2 linked regions of the Laspinema palackyanum D2c genome follow. The protein of the gene in region 1 binds, or shares a complex with, the protein of each later gene. Links are inferred from orthologs where the notes say so. Each region holds a gene or a part of one and is shown on either strand. Other genes may lie near its edges.

Region 1 (3,327 bases):
TCCGATGGATTTATTGCGATCGCTGCCTATCGGCTTGTATTTAGAACAACCCATTACCTGGTTACATGGCTTGGATGCGCGAGTCAAACTGCTGTGGTTGATGAGCTTTTTAATTGCGCCAGTCTTAGCGAATCCGATTTGGCGGCTTGGGTTGGTTTTACTGCTAATTTTGATTACGATTAGTGCCTTAATTCCTTTGCGAGTTTGGCGCAAACAAATGGGGTGGTTGTTAAGCCTATCTCTGTTAGTTTGTCTGATTACAGCGATCGCACCTGATGGACTCCCGGTAGAACACCAACCGCGCCTTCCCGCCCAAGAAATCACCTTCGATCGCCAACCCCTCACTCTCCCTCCGACACCCGTCAGAAATCCTTGGTACAATCCCTTTGGCTGGGGTGAAGAAACCCCCGAACCGGAGGAGACGATTGACAGTGAACTTCCCCAACCCACTGATTACCGTTACGTCCTATTTGAGCAAGGGCGGTTTACAATTACCCGTCGTTCTTTGGATTTAGGAATCCGGATCAGCACTTTATTTTTTACCCTAATTTATAGCACCAATCTCTATCTACTTACTACTGCCCCGGAAGAGATTGCTGCGGGAATTGAGGAGTTAATGAGTCCCCTGAAACGGTTTAATATTCCCACTACGGAAATTGCCTTAACTTTAACCCTATCCCTGCGCTTTATCCCCCTAGTGTTAGAAGAAGTTCAGAACTTAATTCGTTCTGTGCGAACTCGGGCAATTAATTGGAAAAAATTAGGCTTGCGGGGAACCACTAAAGTCTGGTTTTCTGTAGTAGAAAGATTGCTGGAAAATCTGCTATTGCGTGCTCAACAAATTGCCGGAGGGATGCAGGTGCGAGGATTTACTACCCCGAACACCCATCGGGTGCAGTGGCATCCGTTAAAACTGAGAAATGGAGACTGGGTGGCGATCGCCATATTGGTAGGATTTTGGGGGATGCGTTTCTTATGGGGATGGCAAGTGTGAAGCGATTAAATACAACATCCATTCCCCCTTGGTATTGGCGATCGCTGCCGTTAAAACAGCGGACGGGTACTCAAGTCTTTGAGGCCTTATTTCTCATCCCTCAATCTGAAAACAAGCAACCAGAAGCGGCGATCGCCACCCTTTTAGAAAGTCCTTATCCGACTCCCACTCCCATTCCAGAAGCGAGATATTCTATCTGTGCCGGTGCACCGAGATGGATTGACAACCGTCCTCAATTGTGGACGCCAGAAGTTGGAGAAATTCTGCCTAGTTTGCGGCAATTGCTTAAGCGCAAACAGCCAGAAAAATCTGAACCCATTCAAGAACTTGATTCCCTCCCACTCCTTAATCGCGATGCGCTTCCTTTCACCGGAGGATGGTTAGGATGGTTGGGGTATGATTTAGCCTGGGAAATTGAAAACCTCCCCCATTTGAACGATGATCCCCTGCCCTTTCCGGTGAGTTACTGGTATGAACCCGCCAACTTTGCAATTCTTGACCATCATCAACAACAGTTGTGGATTGCCAGTAGCGATCGCGATGAACTGGACCTCCTCGAACAGAAATTAGAAAACTCTTTCACCCCGGAACCCTCTCCTCACCAATCCCCTAATACCGAAGGTGTTATTTCCCCTTACCCCCAGTTTCATTTGTCCCAATTTGACTATGAAGAACGGGTTAGGAAAGCACAAAAATATATCACCGCTGGGGATATATTTCAAGCCAATTTATCTCTGCGATTTGAAACAACAACTCAGCAGGAAAGTTGGGACGTTTATCGGACCTTGCATACTATTAATCCCTCTCCCTTTGCTAGTTATTGGCGGACTCCCTGGGGAGATGTGGTGAGTTGTTCTCCGGAACGATTGGTGCAATTACAAGGAAAAACTGCCCAGACTCGTCCGATTGCTGGAACTCGTGCTAGGGGGAAAACGCCCGAACTGGATGAACAACTCGCCAGGGAATTACTCGCTAACCGGAAAGAACGTGCCGAACATATTATGTTGGTCGATTTGGAACGAAATGATTTAGGGAGAGTTTGCGAATGGGGAACGGTAGAAGTTAACGAATTGTTGACCATTGAACGGTACAGTCATGTCATGCATTTGGTGAGTAATGCCGTGGGTACTCTCCGTGGCGATCGCGATAGTATTGATTTAATTCGCGCCACCTTTCCTGGTGGCACTATTACCGGCTGTCCCAAAGTCCGATGCATGGAAATTATTGAAGAACTAGAACCAGTGCGGCGCAGTCTGTTTTATGGTTCCTGTGGTTATTTAGACTGGCGAGGACAGCTTGATTTGAATATTTTGATTCGGACCTTATTATTTGCGCCAGAGGCATCGGAAACTGCCAAAAATGATGGAAAAAACTATCGAGTCTGGGGACAAGTGGGGGCCGGAATTGTTGCTGATAGTGAACCGGAAAAAGAATGGTATGAGTCCCTAGATAAAGCCCGCGCCCAACTGGCGGCATTGCAGATGGCGATCGCATCCGGTGAAGGGTGATGACAATGGCGATCGCTCGCTCCAGATGTGATAAAAATGCCGATGATTAATGCAGCAATCACTCCAATTTGATGGCGGTGCAGAAGATGAGAATCTAGCTGCAGCTTAAAAGAAGAAAGTAGGTCATTTTGCAGCAGTTAGATAATAGAATTGACGAGAGGGAGTGTCTCCCTCGGTGATGAGTCGTAGAACACGAGACGCGGCCACTCCGGGGAAGAATTATTGAATTTATTATCTATCCCTAGCCTAAGAGTATGGGGATTTCCACGATTTCTGATAAAATTATCCCCGTCCAAGCTTGCGGCAAAAACTCAGGGGAGAAACGGGTCACATCCCGAAACTCCATACCAACTGACTCCGCCAGAGGGACCTTAGTGACTCTATAACCGTTATGATTAACGGTACTCATCTGAACCTGAATGAACACTGAAACTTACTTAAATCATCCTACTTTTGGTCTACTCTATCGGGTGTGTCTGATCGAACAAAATCAGGAGTTGTTCACGACCCTCTATGCCCAACGCCTATTTTTTTTAGCGCTTTCTGGCATAGACGGGTTAAGATTTGAGCCGGTCACCCGTGCCGATGCTCGCCTCCTCGTCGAAAACCGCTTGCGATTGCTCAGACGCATGGGGCAAACTCAGGAATTCGCTGAACTTCAACTCATCCACAAACGCACGTTTCAATGACGATCGCCCAACGGATTGCTCAGATCCGCGCCCACTTACCCGAATCAGTCCGACTGATTGCCGTCACCAAACAGGTGTCGGTGGATGCCATGATGCAAGCTTATCAGGCGGGAATTCGAGATTTTGGGGAAAGTCG
Region 2 (3,279 bases), on another replicon or contig:
TAGAGTATCCACCGATAGACTCTATCTGCGGAGAGATTCCTCTGTATTTAGGGGACATTATTATTTCCGTGGATACAGCCGCTCGACAAGCCGAACAGCAGGAGCATTCCGTCACCGTAGAACTCGCTTGGTTGGCGGCTCATGGACTCCTTCATCTGTTGGGTTGGGATCATCCGGATGAAGAGAGTTTAACCCGGATGCTAGGTCAACAAGAAACCTTACTCACCGCTGTGGGTCTTGCCTTGTAACGATACAGACAACACAACTTCTCCAAAAGTGAGGTTGTAGTATGGGTTCAGTATCTGAGCAAACTAGCGCACGGAAGCAATACCTGCTATGAAATTAGACCGTTCGGAAATAACCGGCCAACCGACTCAATCCGTTGCTCCACCATTAAATTTGTCTACTGTCCTGCCTATGTCTCCCGAGGGATCGACCCCACCACCAAAGCGAGTATCGCATCAGCCTACCCGATTCAATCGTGATTTGTCCTGGCAGGTTGCTACGAACTTATTCATTAGTTTTAAATATGCGGCAACGGGAATCAGCTACACCTTCCAAACCCAACGCAACTTTCGGATTCATGTCGTCATCGGTTCAGTGGCGATCGCCTTGGGGATTTTTTTACAAGTCGGCTTTGTAGAAATTTCCATCATTACGTTAACAATTGGGGCCGTTTTAACGATGGAACTCCTGAATACTGCCCTAGAATCTGTAGTCGATTTAACCGTTCAGCAAAGTTATCACGACTTGGCTAAAATTGCTAAAGATTGTGCTGCTGGTGCCGTATTAATCTCGGCGATCGTAGCGATCGCCGTGGCCGGATGCCTGCTGTTACCCCCCTTATTCACCTGGGTGCAAACTATTCTTTGACTCGGTGTCTTTACCCTCCCCAGTGGAGACAGTCCCCGGTCGGTGTTTACACCCTGTACGGTCCCCGCCTCAACTCGTCGGGTTAGGAATTAATTGGCAAGGCTACAGTCTCAATCGCGATCGGGAAGGGTGGAACTCATCCACCCCTCACCCGAACCCTCGGATCCTCAACCCGGATCCCCCTCAACTCTCTGAATCGGTTGCCCTCAACTTTTATTAAAAAACTGATAATTTTACCAGAGAATGTCAATTTATTAATTTAACTGGATTAGCCTAAACTCGCCACTCTAAGTTTTAAACTCTAAACTCTAAAATTCCCAATTATTATAATGATTGTTCGCCTAAAAAGGAGTCTCTACCTTGATTATCGTTATCGATAACTACGATAGCTTTACTTACAACCTTGTCCAGTATCTGGGAGAACTGGGCAAAGAAACGGCGATCGCCTCAGATATCCGCGTCTACCGGAATGACCAAATCACCATCGACCAAATTCGTAAATTAGGGCCCGATGCGATCGTCATCTCCCCAGGACCCGGACGCCCGGAAGATGCAGGCATTTCCCTGAAGTTAATTACAGAATTAGCTCCCACCCTACCCATTCTCGGCGTTTGCCTCGGCCATCAATGTATCGGACAAGTCTTTGGGGGTCAAATCGTCGGGGCACCGGAACTGATGCATGGTAAAACCTCCGAAGTTCATCACAACGGAGTTGGCGTCTTTCAAAACCTAGAAAATCCCTTTACCGCCACTCGGTATCACAGTCTCGTCATTGACCGAGACACCTGTCCGGAGGAACTCGAAATTACCGCTTGGGTGGAAGATGGCACAATCATGGGAGTCCGACATCGGAAGTATCCCACCCTAGAAGGCGTGCAATTTCACCCCGAAAGCATCCTCACCACTCCAGGAAAACAACTGCTGAAAAACTTTCTGGATCAGTTGAAATCCCTCGTGTAATCCAACCTTTCATCCTCGACCGTTAACCTTTAAATTCCGCTGTTTGTAGCGATTTCGATCATGATTAATCGGCGACAGTTTTTCCATTATGGGAAAGTAGCGGCTTTGGCAGGGATTGCCAGCACACTTCCTTCAGCATGGCAACAGTGGGCAGCGCAAACGCCCCCCAGTTCTGGAAACCGGGCTCAAAATACCAATTCCCTCTCCGTAAAATGGTTAGGCCATACTTGCTTTTTATTTGAAGGGGAAGGCCAGCGGGTCCTAGTCAATCCCTTCCGGAGTCTTGGATGTACCGCAGGATATCCCCCCCCGTTAGTCTCCGCAGATTTAGTCTTAATTAGTTCCCGGTTATTGGACGAAGGAAATACCGAAGGACTGCCGGGAGAACCCCGATTATTGTTTGAACCTGGGTCCTATCAGTTTCGCAACAAGCAAATCCAGGGAATTCGCACCGATCACGATCGCTATGGCGGACGACGCTTCGGCATCAATGTCGCCTGGAGTTGGACCCAAGCAGGGGTGAAAATCCTCCACCTCGGCGGCGCAGCGGCACCGATTAATTCAGAACAGCAAATCCTCATGGGACGCCCAGATTTGCTGTTATTGCCGGTAGGGGGAGGTCCAAAAGCTTATACCCCTTCGGAAGCCAAGGAAGCGATGCTCAAGTTGAACCCGAAAGTGGTGATTCCCATGCACTATCGCACCACCGCAGCGGATGCTCAAGTTTGCGATTTGGTTGAGGTGGATGAGTTTTTATCGGTTCTGGATAATCGGGTTGTGGAACAGGTCAATGCCAATTCCCTTGAATTGACCACGGGCAGTTTACCCGAAACGGGTCCCGTGATTAAAATCATGAGTTATCAAACCGTAACGGGTTGAAGACTAGCTAACAGAATTACTCATGACCTCTATAGAGAAGGGGGGCAGTCTATGTACTGCCCCCTTCTTATAGATTAACTGACTTTTCTACCCATGAGGAGGGCTTTGGTGGCGGACTCTCCAGCGCGGTTGAGTTGCTGACGTAACTTGAGACAGAGTCCCGCAAAAATGGCGAGATGTCCTAGGAATGCCATAAAGATGGGGGTCGTAGTGGCGTATTCTACGCCGGATAAGGAGAGGATGGAGAGCAGATAAATCTCGGGGATGGTTTCGGGTTGTCCTCCTAAGAGGGCTAGGGTGAGCAAGGGGAGGCCGATCGCAGCCCCAACAACGCCTGTGACCCACAATGCTCGCTTTTTGGATTTGAGCAACAGCATGATTTGAGCCAGGACTGCATAAATTGCGGCCAAGATGACGTAGAAGCCGATCACGGCGATCGCCTGCAATTTGGGGAGCATTTCCAAGGGCCATAAGAGGACCCAGGGGATAAAAACGAGGGCGGTAATGGTGGCACAGATGGCGATCGCCACAGGTGCGGGACTTTTTTCACCCCAGATTAAATCTTGT

What was found.
Region 2: the proteins of NG795_RS00775 (region 1) and NG795_RS26370 are in contact, whole or in part, in a solved structure (PDB 8RP0), measured with the Escherichia coli proteins. The link is inferred for Laspinema palackyanum D2c from one-to-one orthologs.

What each region holds. Positions count from the first base shown.
Region 1 is NZ_JAMXFD010000001.1:184,790-188,116, reverse strand. What follows is about bases 201-3,199. They hold NG795_RS00775 (anthranilate synthase component I), read left to right. Parts: upstream 201-897; coding sequence 898-2,502; downstream 2,503-3,199. Other genes in these bases: NG795_RS00765 (YggS family pyridoxal phosphate-dependent enzyme), read left to right, coding at 3,188-3,199; pipX (transcriptional coactivator PipX), read left to right, coding at 2,922-3,191; NG795_RS00780 (energy-coupling factor transporter transmembrane component T family protein), read left to right, coding at 201-994. In the rest of the region: more of NG795_RS00780, read left to right, coding at 5-200; more of NG795_RS00765, read left to right, coding at 3,200-3,327. UniProt on the Escherichia coli protein: Part of a heterodimeric complex that catalyzes the two-step biosynthesis of 4-amino-4-deoxychorismate (ADC), a precursor of p-aminobenzoate (PABA) and tetrahydrofolate.
Region 2 is NZ_JAMXFD010000039.1:37,451-40,729, forward strand. What follows is about bases 83-3,033. They hold NG795_RS26370 (anthranilate synthase component II), read left to right. Parts: upstream 83-1,233; coding sequence 1,234-1,833; downstream 1,834-3,033. Other genes in these bases: ybeY (rRNA maturation RNase YbeY), read left to right, coding at 83-248; NG795_RS26360 (diacylglycerol kinase family protein), read left to right, coding at 337-873; NG795_RS26365 (hypothetical protein), read left to right, coding at 878-1,093; NG795_RS26375 (MBL fold metallo-hydrolase), read left to right, coding at 1,897-2,712. In the rest of the region: more of ybeY, read left to right, coding at 1-82. UniProt on the Escherichia coli protein: Part of a heterodimeric complex that catalyzes the two-step biosynthesis of 4-amino-4-deoxychorismate (ADC), a precursor of p-aminobenzoate (PABA) and tetrahydrofolate.